2 regions of the Agromyces albus genome follow, and region 1 is predicted to be linked to the other one. Evidence: predicted binding sites of a transcription regulator. Region 1 holds the regulator's gene; the other holds the start of a gene.
The links. Region 1 encodes HrcA, which represses chaperone genes, less so after heat shock. Its sites were predicted from a motif close to TTNGCACTCGNNNNNNNCGAGTGCNAA; they were not measured.
Positions count from the first base shown of each region.

Region 1 (6,410 bases):
CTCGTCGACGAGCACGATCGCGAGCTCGGCGTCGGCGTGCACGTGCATGGCGTCGAGTGCGTACACGGCGAGCCGCTGGATGGCGCTCTCGTCGACCGCGATGGCCGACTCGTTGTTGATCTCGATGCTCACGTGTTCTTCCTCGGCTGGTGATCGCGTGGCGCGTGACCCCGTCGTTCGGCGCGGTTCGCGAACTCGCGAGCCTGATCACGCTCGAACCGCTGGGCCTGCGTGCGCTGGTCGTACTCGGTGTAGGCATCGACGATGCGGCCGACGAGCGAGTGGCGCACGACGTCGTCGCTCGTCAGCCGGATGAACTCGATGTCGGCGACGTTGTCGAGGATGCGGGTGACGAGCCGCAGTCCGCTCGCGCCGGTCGGGAGGTCGACCTGGGTGATGTCGCCGGTGACGACCATGCGCGACCCGAACCCGAGACGGGTGAGGAACATCTTCATCTGCTCGGGCGTGGTGTTCTGCGCCTCGTCGAGCACGACGAACGAGTCGTTGAGGGTGCGGCCGCGCATGTAGGCGAGCGGAGCGACCTCGACCGTGCCCGCGGCGAGCAGCTTCGGCACGAGCTCGGGATCCATCATCTCGTTGAGCGCGTCGTAGAGCGGGCGGAGGTAAGGATCGATCTTGTCGGTGAGCGTGCCCGGCAGGAAGCCGAGGCGCTCCCCCGCCTCGACGGCGGGGCGGGTGAGGATGATCCGACTGACCTCTTTGCGCTGCAGCGCCTGCACGGCCTTCGCCATCGCGAGATACGTCTTGCCCGTGCCGGCCGGACCGATGCCGAAGACGATCGTGTGCTCGTCGATCGCGTCGACGTATTGCCGCTGGCCCTCGGTCTTCGGTCGGATGGTCTTTCCGCGACTCGACACGATGACCTGCCCGAGCATCTCGGACGGCTTGGCATTGGGATCGGCTTCGAGCATTCGGGCCGAACTCCTCACTTCGGTGGGTGTCGGATCCTGGCCGTTGCGAACGAGCGCCAGGAGTTCTTCGATGAGTCGGCGCACGCGCGTGCGACCGTCGACGTCGCCGCGGATCGCGATCTCGTTGCCGCGCACGTGCACTTCGACGCCGGGGTTCTCGCGCTCGATGCTCGAGAGCAGGCGATCCTGCGGGCCGAGGAGGCGCACCATGGCGATGCCGTCGATGGTGAGGCGCTCTTCATCGTCGCGCGCGGGCTGCGGCGCGGCGCCCTGGCCGATCGGATCAGTCGCCAAGCGAAGTCTCCTCGAGCCCTCCGCCGAGCACATGTGCGTGCACGTGGAAGACGGTCTGGCCGGCGTCGGGCCCGGTATTGAAGACGAGTCGGAACTGGCCGTCGGCGAGCGAATCCGCGACCTCGTGCGCTGCGGCGACGAGTTCCGCGAGGAGGCCGGGGTCTCCGGCTGCGAGTTCGACGACGTCGCGGTAGTCGCCGGCCTTCGGCGTCACGACGACGTGCACCGGCGCCTTGGGCGCGATGTCGTGGAACGCGATCACGCGCTCGGTCTCGAGCACGATGCGCGCGGGAATCTCACGAGTGGCGATCCGCTCGAAGAGGGAGGGCCGTGCACCGGAGTCGCTCATGCCACCATCGTAGCGATCGATGGCTCACCACCGCCCGAGCGCAGCGTTGAGCACGGCGATCGCGGCCGGTCCGGCCGTCGACGTGCGCAAGACGGATGCCCCGAGTCGCACCGGCTCCGCGCCGGCCGCCACGAGTCGCTCGTGCTCGGGCGGCGCGATGCCGCCCTCGGGCCCGACGACGAGCGCGAGGTCGCGACCGTCGGGCCGGATGTCGGTGATGGGTGTCGTCGCCGTGGGTTCGAGCAGCAGCATCCGCGTGCCCTGCAGCAGACCGGCGAGGTCGCCCGTCGTCGTGACCGGCGCAACCGGCGGAAGCCAGGCCCTGATCGACTGCTTCACCGCCTCGCGAACGATGCTCGCCCAGCGCTGGCGCCCCTTCTCGGCCTTCGGGCCCTCCCAGCGCGACACCGATCGGGCGGCCGCCCACGGAACGACCGCGTCGACGCCCAGCTCGGTCGCCGCTTGCACGGCGAGCTCGTCGCGATCGCCCTTCGCGAGCGCCTGCACGAGCGTGATCCGCGTCTCGGGGGGTTCTTCGACGAGCACCTCTTCGACCTCGAGCGCGAGTTCGCGGGCCCCGGTGGAGACGACCACGCCGCGCACGAGGATGCCGCGGCCGTCGCCGATCGCGATGCGCTCACCGGTGCGAACACGTGCCACGGTCACCGCGTGCCGCGCCTCGTCGCCGGAGAGCTCGACGGTCGCACCCGGTGTGACGGCGCCGAGTTCGAGCGATTCGTCGAGGTACAGGCTGCTCACGCCGGCCTAGCCGAGGAACCGGTCGCGGAGGCGCGCGAAGAGCCCCTGCTGGAAGTGTCCGAGCTCGGGCCCGTGCGATTTCTTCGAGGCGGCGAACTGCTGGATGAGATCGCGTTCCTTCGTCGAGAGCTTCGTCGGGGTCACGACCTGCACGCCGATCTTCAGGTCGCCGCGTCCGGTGCCGCGGAGCTTCGTGACGCCGCGGTCTTTCACGGTGAGGATCTCGCCGCTCTGCAGCCCCGCCCTGAGTTCTACGTCGACGTCTCCGTCGAGCGCGGGGATCGTCGTGCTCGTGCCGAGGATCGCGTCGGTCATCGCCACCTCGAGGAAGCACAGGAGGTCATCGCCGTTGCGGCTGAAGACCTCGTGGTTCTTGACCTTGATCTCGAGGTAGAGATCGCCGTTGGGGCCGCCGGCAGGTCCGGCCTCCCCTGAGCCGGGCATCTGCAGGCGAACACCCGTGTCGACGCCGGCGGGGATGTCGACGGGCACGGTTCGCCGGGCACGCACGCGACCCTGGCCCTGGCACGTGATGCACGGCGTGGCGATCACGGTGCCGTAGCCCCGGCAGGTGCCGCAGGGGCTCGACGTCATGACGTTGCCGAGCAGCGAGCGCACCGAGCGCTGGATCGAGCCGGTGCCGTGGCAGATGTCGCACGTGACGGGCGAGGTGCCCGGTTGGCAGCAGCTGCCGTGGCACGTGCCGCACGTGATCGCGGTGTCGACCTCGATGTCGCGGTGGGTGCCGAAGATGACCTCTTCGAGCCCGACCTCCACCCGGATGAGCGCATCCTGCCCGCGCTCGCGTCGCGACCGCGGCCCGCGAGTGGCCTGGCCGGCACCGAAGAACGTCTCGAAGATGTCGCCGAACCCGCCGAAGCCCTGCCCGCTGAAGCCGCCCTGCCCGCCCAGGTCGTACTGCTGGCGCTGCTTGGGGTCGCTCAGCACGTCGTAGGCGTGCGTTACCGATTTGAATCGCTCGGATGCCTCGGCTCCGGGATTCACGTCGGGGTGGAGCTCTCGGGCGAGGCGCCGATACGCCTTCTTGATCTCGTCGGGAGTGGCGTCGTGTGCGACGCCGAGGACCTCGTAGTGGTCGGCCACGGAGGGCTTGTCCTTTCGGTTGCCGGATGCAATGCGCCGGTGTCGCGGCGAATGACGGGGTTCAGCTCTCGCCGAGGGTGCGGGAGAGGTAGCGTGCCACGGCGCGAACCGCCGCCATGCTGTTGGAGTAGTCCATTCGGGTCGGCCCCACGACCCCGAGCCGGGAGATGTCGCGCCCGGGGATCTCGAACGCGCTCGTGACGACCGAGGTCTCCCCGAGGCCGAAGGAGGCGTTCTCACGCCCGATCCGCACGGCGACGCCGTGCTCGTCGGTGGCCATCTCGCCGAAGAGCTTCAGGAGCACGACCTGCTCCTCGATCGCCTCGATGACACCGAGGATCGATCCCGCGAAGTCCTGCTCGGTTCGCACGAGGTTCGCGGCACCGGCGACGACGAGCCGGTCGGTGCGCTGGACGCGCGCCTGCTCGGCGAGCGTCGCGGCGAGCGTGTGCATCACTGCGGCGTGACGGCGATCGGCGGAGCGGACCTCGCCCGAGAGGGCGATCGCGGCATCCGCCATCGTCTCGCCCGCAGCGATGTCGTTGAGGCGCACGCGCAAGTCGGCGAGGGTGTCTTCGTCGACGGGCTGCTCGAGCTCGACGAGTCGCTGTTCGACCTGGCCGGAGTCGGCGATGAGGACGCAGAGCACCCGGTTCGGCGCGAGCGAGACGAGCTCGACGTGCCGCACGCGGGCGCTCGTGAAGCTCGGGTACTGCACCACGGCGAGTTGCTTCGTGAGCTGGGCGATCAGCCGCACGGTGCGTGCGAGGAGTTCGTCGAGGTCGCTCGACTCGCCGAGGAAGGTCTCGATCGCCTGCCGTTGCGCCTGGGTCAGCGGACGCACGTCGGTCAGCTGGTCGACGAAGACGCGGTAGCCCTTGTCGGTGGGGATTCTGCCCGACGACGTGTGCGGCGCCGCGATGAGCTCCTCCTCTTCGAGGAGCGCCATGTCATTGCGGATCGTCGCGGCGGAGACGCCGAACGCATGGCGTTCGACGATCGTCTTCGAGCCCACGGGCTCGCGTGACGCCACGTAGTCCTGCACGATCGCGCGGAGCACCGCGAGACTCCGTTCGGAGACCATGACCCTCGCTTTCCATGCACCGGCTTAGCACTCGTTCTCCCTGAGTGCCAATCATATCGCGACATCCGTGCCGTAGTCGTTGCCAGCCCGCGGGTGTCGGCGCTACCGTATGGGTAATCCGCGCGTCACCACTGGCTGCGAATCTCCTTCACAGTCGCGGTTCATCAGAGAACCTTCGAAAGGCACGCTCATGACCGACCCCAATGCTCAGACTCCCGACCCCAACGTCCCGCCGCCGCAGCAGCCTGCAGCTCCGCAGCCGGTCGCTGCCGCGCCACTGTCGCCTGAGCAGGACATCCAGTGGGGTTCATTCGCACACCTCGGTGGAGTCCTCGGATTCCTGCCGTCGCTCATCATCTGGCTCGTGTTCAAGGATCGTGGCACGTTCACGAACACCGAGGGCAAGGAGGCGCTGAACTTCCAGATCACGCTGGTCTTCGCGTACATCGCGGTCTGGATCGTCACGGCGCTCGTGACCGTCGTCACCTTCGGCCTCGGCAGCGTGCTGTCGCTGCTCGCCTGGGTCGTGTGGATCCTGGGCGTCGTGTTCTCGATCATCGCGTTCCTCCAGGCGAAGGACGGCAAGCACTACCGTTACCCGTTCTCCGTGCGTCTCATCAAGTAGGTCTCATCAAGTAGACGCTCGTCACCACGCGGCCGACGAGCGCGCCGGGGAAGGCGAAATCCGCCCCCGGCGCGCTTGTCTGTGCCAGCATGAGATCGACCGAGTACCGCCCTTCGGCGACACGACCTAGGAGACGCACTACATGTCCGACGCAACACCGCCGCCGCCATCGAGCCCCTACGAGCAGACCAATCAGCTGAACCCAGCCGACGAGAAGCTGTGGTCGATGCTCATCCACCTCGGCGGCATCTTCTTCGGGTTCATCCCCGCACTCGTCGGCTACCTCGTGCTGAAGGATCGCGGACCGTTCGTGCGCGCGCACACCGCGACGGCGCTGAACTTCCAGATCACGATGACCATCGCGATGATCGTCAGCTCGATCCTCACGATCATCCTCATCGGCTTCCTGCTGATGGCGGCGATCGGCGTCCTGATCATCGTCTTCAGCATCATCGCCGCCGTGAAGGCGAACCAGGGCCAGCCGTACTCGTACCCGCTCTCGATCAAGTTCGTGAGCTGAACGGCATCACACCTCGAGCAGGCGCCTGACCACGGCGTCGGCGAGCAGCCGCCCTCTCATCGTGAGCACGAGCCCACCCGAGAGGGCGGTTCTCGCATCAACGAGCCCGTCGGCGATGAGACCGGCGACCGCCGTGCGTCCTTCGGGGCGCAGCGAGCCGAGGTCGATCCCCTCGCGGATGCGGGTGCCGAGCAGAACCCGCTCGGTCTCTCGCGTCGACGCGTCGAGCACCTCGCGGCCGACCGCCGGCGACACCCCGGCGGCAACACGTTCGGCATACGCCGCCGGATGCTTCGCGTTCCACCAGCGCACGCCGCCCACGTGGCTGTGCGCACCGGGGCCGACGCCCCACCAGTCGTCACTGCGCCAGTAGCCGAGGTTGTGCCGTGAACGGTGCGCGGGCGCGGTCGCCCAGTTGCTCACCTCGTACCACTCGTAGCCCGCTGCACCGAGCAGGTCTTCGGCGAGCTCGTACATGTCGGCCTCGAGGTCGTCGTCGGGCGTTGCGAGCTCGCCGCGGCGGATCTGCCTCGCGAGCTTCGTGCCTTGCTCGACGATGAGCGCATACGCGCTCAGGTGGTCTGGTTGTTGCCCGATGGCGGACTCCAGGCTTCGCCGCCAATCGTCGAGCGACTCCCCCGGCGTGCCGTAGATGAGGTCGAGGCTCACGTCGAGCCCGGCATCTCGCGCCCAGTCGACCACGAGCGGCACGCGTGCTGGGTCGTGGGTGCGGTCGAGCGCCG
Region 1 is NZ_JAUSWX010000001.1:1,492,354-1,498,763, reverse strand. Features, by position in the region: gene ybeY (rRNA maturation RNase YbeY) at 1-132, opposite strand, end outside; gene QFZ29_RS07015 (PhoH family protein) at 129-1,142, opposite strand; gene QFZ29_RS07010 (histidine triad nucleotide-binding protein) at 1,216-1,575, opposite strand; gene QFZ29_RS07005 (16S rRNA (uracil(1498)-N(3))-methyltransferase) at 1,600-2,334, opposite strand; gene dnaJ (molecular chaperone DnaJ) at 2,341-3,438, opposite strand; gene hrcA (heat-inducible transcriptional repressor HrcA) at 3,500-4,522, opposite strand; gene QFZ29_RS06990 (DUF4870 domain-containing protein) at 4,713-5,147, shown strand; gene QFZ29_RS06985 (DUF4870 domain-containing protein) at 5,290-5,667, shown strand; gene hemW (radical SAM family heme chaperone HemW) at 5,674-6,410, opposite strand, start outside.

Region 2 (6,410 bases), 1.2 Mb from region 1:
AGAGCTGGTCGCCGGGGTAGCCCGAGCCGACGAGCGCCGGAACGACGACCTTGGCCTCATCGAAGGTGATGACGGCCACGGCGTCGGGGTTCGCGGCGTTGATCGCCGAGAGCTGCGCGTCGAAGTTCGAGTCACCCGTGTTGAAGAGCTCCTCGGCAACGACTTCGCCGCCTGCCGCCTCGAACGACGCCTTGGTGGCCTCTGCGAGGCCGGTGCCGTACGGGTCGTTCAGGACGAGGAGACCGAGGGTCGAAGCGCCGTCTGCGGCGATCTGGTTGCCGAGCACCTCACCCTGCAGGAGGTCGGACGGCGCAGTACGGAAGTACAGGTCGTTGTCCTCGTACTCGGTGAAGTCGGGCGACGTGTTCGCCGGCGAGAAGTGCACGACACCGGCCGCGGTGATCTGGTCGATGACCGTGAACGACACACCCGACGACGCGGCACCGATGATCGCCGAGACGTCCTGCGAGAGCAGGTCGGTGACGGAGACGGTGGCGATGTCGGTCGTGGTGTCACCGGAGTCGCGGTAGATGACCTCGATGTTGAGGCCCATGTCGGCTTCGTTGATCTCCTGTGCGGCGAGCGCCACACCGGCCTCCTCGGGCGGGCCGAGGAACGCGAGCGTTCCACTCTGCGGAAGGATCGTGCCCACCTTGAGGGTGAGGTCTCGTTCGCCTGCCTCGACGGGCAGGGCGTCGCCGGCGTCGGCCGGCTCTTCCGTCTCGGCCGGCGGCGTGCCACCCGTTGCGCACGCAGAGAGGATGAGGGTGCTGACGCCAGCGATGGCGAGACCCGTCCAGGCTGCGCGAGCCGAGCGCGAGGCCTTGGCCTTCGCGAATACGCTCATGTTGCTCCTTGGGACTGAAGGATTGGTACACAAAGCAGCGTCTGGTGACGCCGTTGTTTGACAGTATTGCGCCCCAATGGCGGAAACAAGTCGCGCCGGTCACAACCGTGTAACACCGCAGGAATCGTTATCTCGCCGACACCTTGCCCGCCGAAAGCGCACAGAATCGGCGTGCAGCGCGACCTCGACGCGCAGAACGCGCGTTGCGGCATCCGCTCGCCTGGGGACCCCTTCGAGCCCCATTCGCGCCTGGATCAGGGCCTGATCCAGACCTCAGATGAGCTCTGTCGGAACGCGTCGCGAGGCACGGACGCCCCTCACGAGGTCGAACGTGAGCACCGCGAGGGCGACCCACACGAGGGCGAATCCGATCCACCGTTCGAGCGGCATCGGCTCTTGCAGCACCGCGACGCCGACGATGAACTGGATGAACGGCGCGAAGTACTGGATGAACCCCATGTAGATGAGCGGCAGCCGGCGCGCCGCGGCCGCGAACAGGAGCAGCGGCACCGCCGTGATGGCTCCGGCGAGCAGCAGCAGCGTCGTGTGCCAGCCGCTCACCGTGCCGATCGTGAGCCCGGTGGTCATCGACACGAACACGAGCTGCACGACGGCGAGCGGCGCGAGCCAGGCGGTCTCGAGGGTGAGCCCGGAGACTGCGTCGACCTTGGGCCCGACGCGCTTCTTGATGAGGCCGTAGAAGCCGAATGAGAACGCGAGCACGAGGGCGATCCACGGCAGCTGCCCGTAGCCGAAGGCGAGCACGACGACGGCGACGATGCTGATGCCGACGGCCACCCACTGCGTCACGTTGAGGCGCTCGCGCAAGACGAGCACGCCGAGGAAGACCGTGACGATGGGATTGATGAAGTAGCCGAGCGCGGCCTCGACGACCTGCCCGGTGAGGGTGGCGTAGACGTAGGTCTGCCAGTTGACGAAGATGAGCACGCCCGCGATGCCCATCGTGAGCACCGCGCGGCGGTCGCGCAGGATGGTCGCGAACGGGCGCCAAGCGCGCGTGACCGTGATGACGAGGGCGCAGAACACCAGCGAGAGCAGCACGCGCCATCCGACGACCTCGAAGGGCCCGGTGGGCGCGAGCGCAATGAAGTAGATGGGGAGGAAGCCCCAGAGACTGTAGGCGCTGATCGCGAAGACGAGTCCGGAGCGGCTCACGCCTGATGCGGGCGTGAGGTTCGCCCCGGCCGAGACATCGGAACGGGTTGACACCGGCTCAGACTACGCCTGACCGCAGACATCCGCCGCCGGGCATACGAAGAGGCCCGGATGCCGCAGGGCATCCGGGCCTCGAACGAATCGTGTCGACTAGCGAACCACGACCGCGAGCACGTCGCGGGCCGAGAGCACGAGCAGGTCGTCGCCGCCGAACTTGACCTCGGTGCCGCCGTACTTGGAGTAGATCACCTTGTCGCCGACTGCGACGTCGAGCGGGATGCGATTGCCGTTGTCATCGATGCGACCGGGGCCCACGGCCACGACCTCGCCCTCTTGGGGCTTCTCCTTGGCAGTGTCGGGGATGACGAGACCTGACGCGGTGGTCTGCTCGGCGTCGACCTGCTTGATGACGATGCGATCCTCGAGCGGCTTGATGGAAACCGACACGTTTGACCTCTTTCTTGACGAAGACTGTTTAGCACCCTCAAAGCGAGAGTGCTAAGACGAGTCTAGGCAGGATTTGGCACTCATGCAACGCGAGTGCCAGCGCACGGATGTGGGTGCTAGCGTGGCCGGGTGGATCGCGCCGAGCTCGTCGAACTGCTCTCTCCAGAGGGCCTCCGGCTCCTCGACGGCCTGCCCGCCTGGGATTCGAAGGCCGACATCGTGAAGACGGTCGCGGGACTGCGCCGCGAGGGGCATCCGTCGGGTCTCGTGGCCACCGTGCTCAGCCAATCGAAGCTGCGTGCGAAGGCCCGTGCGAAGTTCGGCGAGTTCGCCTCGCGCATGCTCTTCACCGAGGCGGGCCTCGAGCAGGCGACGCGGCTCAGGGTCGCCGCCCTGCATGCCGGCCGCTTCTCTCGAGCCGGCATCACGCACGTGGCCGACCTCGGCTGCGGCATCGGCGGCGACGCGCTCGCGATGGCCGCGATCGATCTCGAGGTGACGGCCGCCGAAGCCGACGAGGTCACCGCCGCGATCGCCGCGTACAACCTCACGCCGTTCTCGCGGGTCCAGGTGCTGCACGCACGCGCCGAAGACGTGCCGCTCGGCGGCATCGGCGGCGCCTGGCTCGACCCGGCACGCCGCACGACGACCGGAGGCACCACGAGGCGCATCTCGGATGCCGCCGACTACTCCCCCTCGCTCGACTTCGCGTTCGGCCTCGCCGAGCGGATGCCGGTGGGAGTCAAGCTCGGCCCGGGCACCGACCGCGACGTCATCCCCGCCGAATCCGAGGCGCAGTGGGTCTCGCTCGACGGCGACGTCGTGGAGCTCGGCGTCTGGCTCGGCCAGCTGGCACGCCCGGGCATCCGCCGCGCAGCGCTCGTGATCCGCGGCGACGCCGCCCACGAGCTCACGGCCGCGGCCGACAGCGAGGATGCTCCGACCGGCCCGATCGGCGACTACCTCTACGAGCCCGACGGCTCCGTCATCCGTGCGCGCCTGATCGGCGACCTCGCGCGCGCGAACGGTGCATGGATGGCGAGCGCCGGCATCGCCTACCTCACGGCCGATACACCGTTCGAGTCGCCCTTCGCGCAAGGGTTCCGGGTGCTCGAGCGACTTCCCGCCGACGAGCGGCAGCTGCGCCAGGCCCTGCAGGCGCGCCGCGTCGGCACCCTCGAGATCAAGAAGCGCGGGACCGACGTCGATCCGGCGGCGCTCCGCACGCGGCTGAAGCTGCGCGGCGACGAGTCGGCGACGATCGTGCTCACCCGGGAGCTCGGCCGGCACGTCGCGCTGCTCGTCGAGCGACTCTAGCGACGCGAGCGGCTCGAGCGACGCGCGCGGTCGGCTCAGGTGTGGGTGGCTCAGGCGGGCAGCGCGCCGAACACGATCGCGTAGTAGCCGATCCACACCGCTGAGAACACGAGGCCCGCGAGACCCGTGCCGATGCCGACGAACGCGAGCGTGCGGCCCTTCTCCTCGCGGCGCAGGCCCAGCACGCCGAAGATGATCGCGGCGATGGACAGCGGCAGCATCCATCCGACGAACAGCGATGCGATGGCCCCCATCGTGCCGACGACGGCCGCGATCCAGCTGTACACCCTGCGCTGGGTCGCCTCCTCGACAGCATCGGCCACGTCGCCGCCGGGCCGGTGCACGATGAGGAGCTGGCCGGTCGAGAGCGATTGCAACTGCCCGGTGTCGAAGGGCACCTCGAACTCGCGCACGGTCGGGTCGACACGGAAGGTCGGCTCGGCCGGCTGGTACGGCGCGAGCGGATCTCCCGGTTCGAAGCGATCGGGGGCCCCGCCCTCAGGCGAAACCCCCTCACGCTCGGTCATGAGTGCCTCATCAGTACGTGTAGTCCATCGTTCCTACGGTCGCGGCGAGGATGCCCCACAGCAGCAGTGAAAGCAGGCCGATGGCGATTCCGACGAATCCGAGGATGATGCCGGTGAGCCACATGCCCTTGGCCGCCGGCTCCTTCCGCTTGCCGATGAAGCCGAGCACCACGGCAGCCGCAGGGATGAACAGTTGCATGATGCCACCGACGAACGGGATGAAGACCACGAAGAAGCCCACGAGGCCGATGATGCCGGCGATCAGCGAGATGAGGCTGAACACGGGCGTCGGCTTGCTGGGCGTCGTGCCGTACGCGGGCGCCGCGTAGCCGGGCTGTGCCGGTGCGCCGTATGCGGGGGCGGCGGGCGGCTGGTCGGACGGCATCCCGTAGCCGGCAGCGGGCGGCGGAGGCGGCGGCGGCGTGGCCGAGCCGTAGCTCGGCGGCTCCGGCGGAGCCGGAGGAGCGGGCGGCTCAGGCGCTGCGGGCGGCTCGGGAGCCGACGGCACCTCGGGCTCGCTGGCGAACGGCTCGGCCGTGGCGCCGGCCTCGTCGGCCGAGAGCGGCGACTCGGGCGCGGCCGCCACTTCGGGCTCCTCGGGTGTCTTGGGCACCTTGGGAACGTCGTCGGGTCTGTTCGGATCACTCATTGGCATTCGCCCTTCTTCGTGGTCGTGTTCTGCTGGCACGCGCTCAGTACGTCGTGACAACACCGGTGGAGTAGAGGGCGGCGAGCCCCGCGATCACGACGATGACGACGATGATCGAGAGCACGATGCCGATGTAGCCGATGATGAGGCCGGCGAGCGCGAGGCCGCGGCCCTGTTCGCCGGTCTTCTTGATCTGGCCGAGTGAGATGTGTCCGCAGATGATGCCCGCGATGAATCCGATGCCCGTCGCGAAACCGACGAGGGATGCCACGAGGGAGACGATCGCGAGCGTGTTGGTCTTGCCGGTCGCCGGCTGGCCGTAGGCACTCTCGGCCTGGCCGTAGGCAGGAGGGCCGGCAGGCGGCGCGCTGTAACCGGGTGCTGAGGGCCCCGTCGGCGGCACGGGCGGCACGGGCGCTCCGGGCTCAGGAGTGTTCGGATCGGTCACGATGGTCCCCCTCATGCTGTGGTCATGCGCGCCGCCGTCTGCGGCGGGCGCGACGGCGGCGTCGACTGGCGACATCCGGCGTCTTCGAGTTCACACTATCGCGGCGATGGCACGATTCACAGGATCGCGTTCGGCATGGTCAGGCTTGGATTTCGGTGACGGGCAGCGTCGAATCGGCGCCGAATCCGAGCTCGGACGGTGCGTGGCCCGCCATCACGAGCTGGGCGCCGAGCGCGGCGATCATGGCTCCGTTGTCGGTGCAGAGGGAGAGCGGCGGCACACGCAGCGCGATGCCCGCGGCATCCGCTCGCGATTGGGCCACCTCGCGGAGCCGGGCGTTCGCGACGACGCCGCCGCCGAGCAGGAGCCTCGGCACCCCGAGGTCGGCGCACGCGGCGACGGCCTTGCCGACGAGCACGTCGACGACGGCCTCGCGGAAGCTCGCGGCGACGTCGGCGAGCGGCACGGGCTCGCCGGCCGCCTCACGCTGTTCGACCCAGCGGGCGACGGCGGTCTTCAATCCCGAGAAGCTGAAGTCGTAGCGATGCGCAGCCAGATCTTTCGGGTGCGTGAGCCCGCGCGGGAACCGGATCGCCGCCGGGTCGCCGCCGATCGCGGCCCGGTCGATCTCGGGTCCTCCGGGATACGGCAGGCCGAGCACGCGCGCGACCTTGTCGAACGCCTCCCCCGCGGCGTCGTCGATCGTCTCGCCGAGCAGCTCGACGTCGGCGACGAGGTCGCGCACGAGCAGCAACGAGGTGTGCCCGCCCGAGACGAGCAGCGCGACGGTGGGCGTCTCGAGCGGCGCCTCGTCGTCGAGCAGGTCGGCGCCGACGTGCCCGACGAGGTGGTTCACGGCGTAGATCGGCACCTCGAGCGAGAGGGCGAGGGCCTTCGCCGCTCCCACGCCGACCATGAGGGCGCCCGCGAGGCCCGGACCGTTGGTGACGGCGATCGCATCGATCTCGCCGAGCGCGACACCGGCCTCGTCGAGCGCGG
Region 2 is NZ_JAUSWX010000001.1:2,726,741-2,733,150, forward strand. Features, by position in the region: gene QFZ29_RS12760 (ABC transporter substrate-binding protein) at 1-847, opposite strand, end outside; gene rarD (EamA family transporter RarD) at 1,121-2,077, opposite strand; gene groES (co-chaperone GroES) at 2,174-2,470, opposite strand; gene QFZ29_RS12775 (class I SAM-dependent methyltransferase) at 2,600-3,787, shown strand; gene QFZ29_RS12780 (DUF4190 domain-containing protein) at 3,838-4,314, opposite strand; gene QFZ29_RS12785 (DUF4190 domain-containing protein) at 4,325-4,963, opposite strand; gene QFZ29_RS12790 (DUF4190 domain-containing protein) at 5,007-5,411, opposite strand; gene tsaD (tRNA (adenosine(37)-N6)-threonylcarbamoyltransferase complex transferase subunit TsaD) at 5,551-6,410, opposite strand, start outside.
Region 2: groES (co-chaperone GroES) is a predicted target of HrcA. The motif match lies at 2,544-2,570, and genes of this name have one in related genera.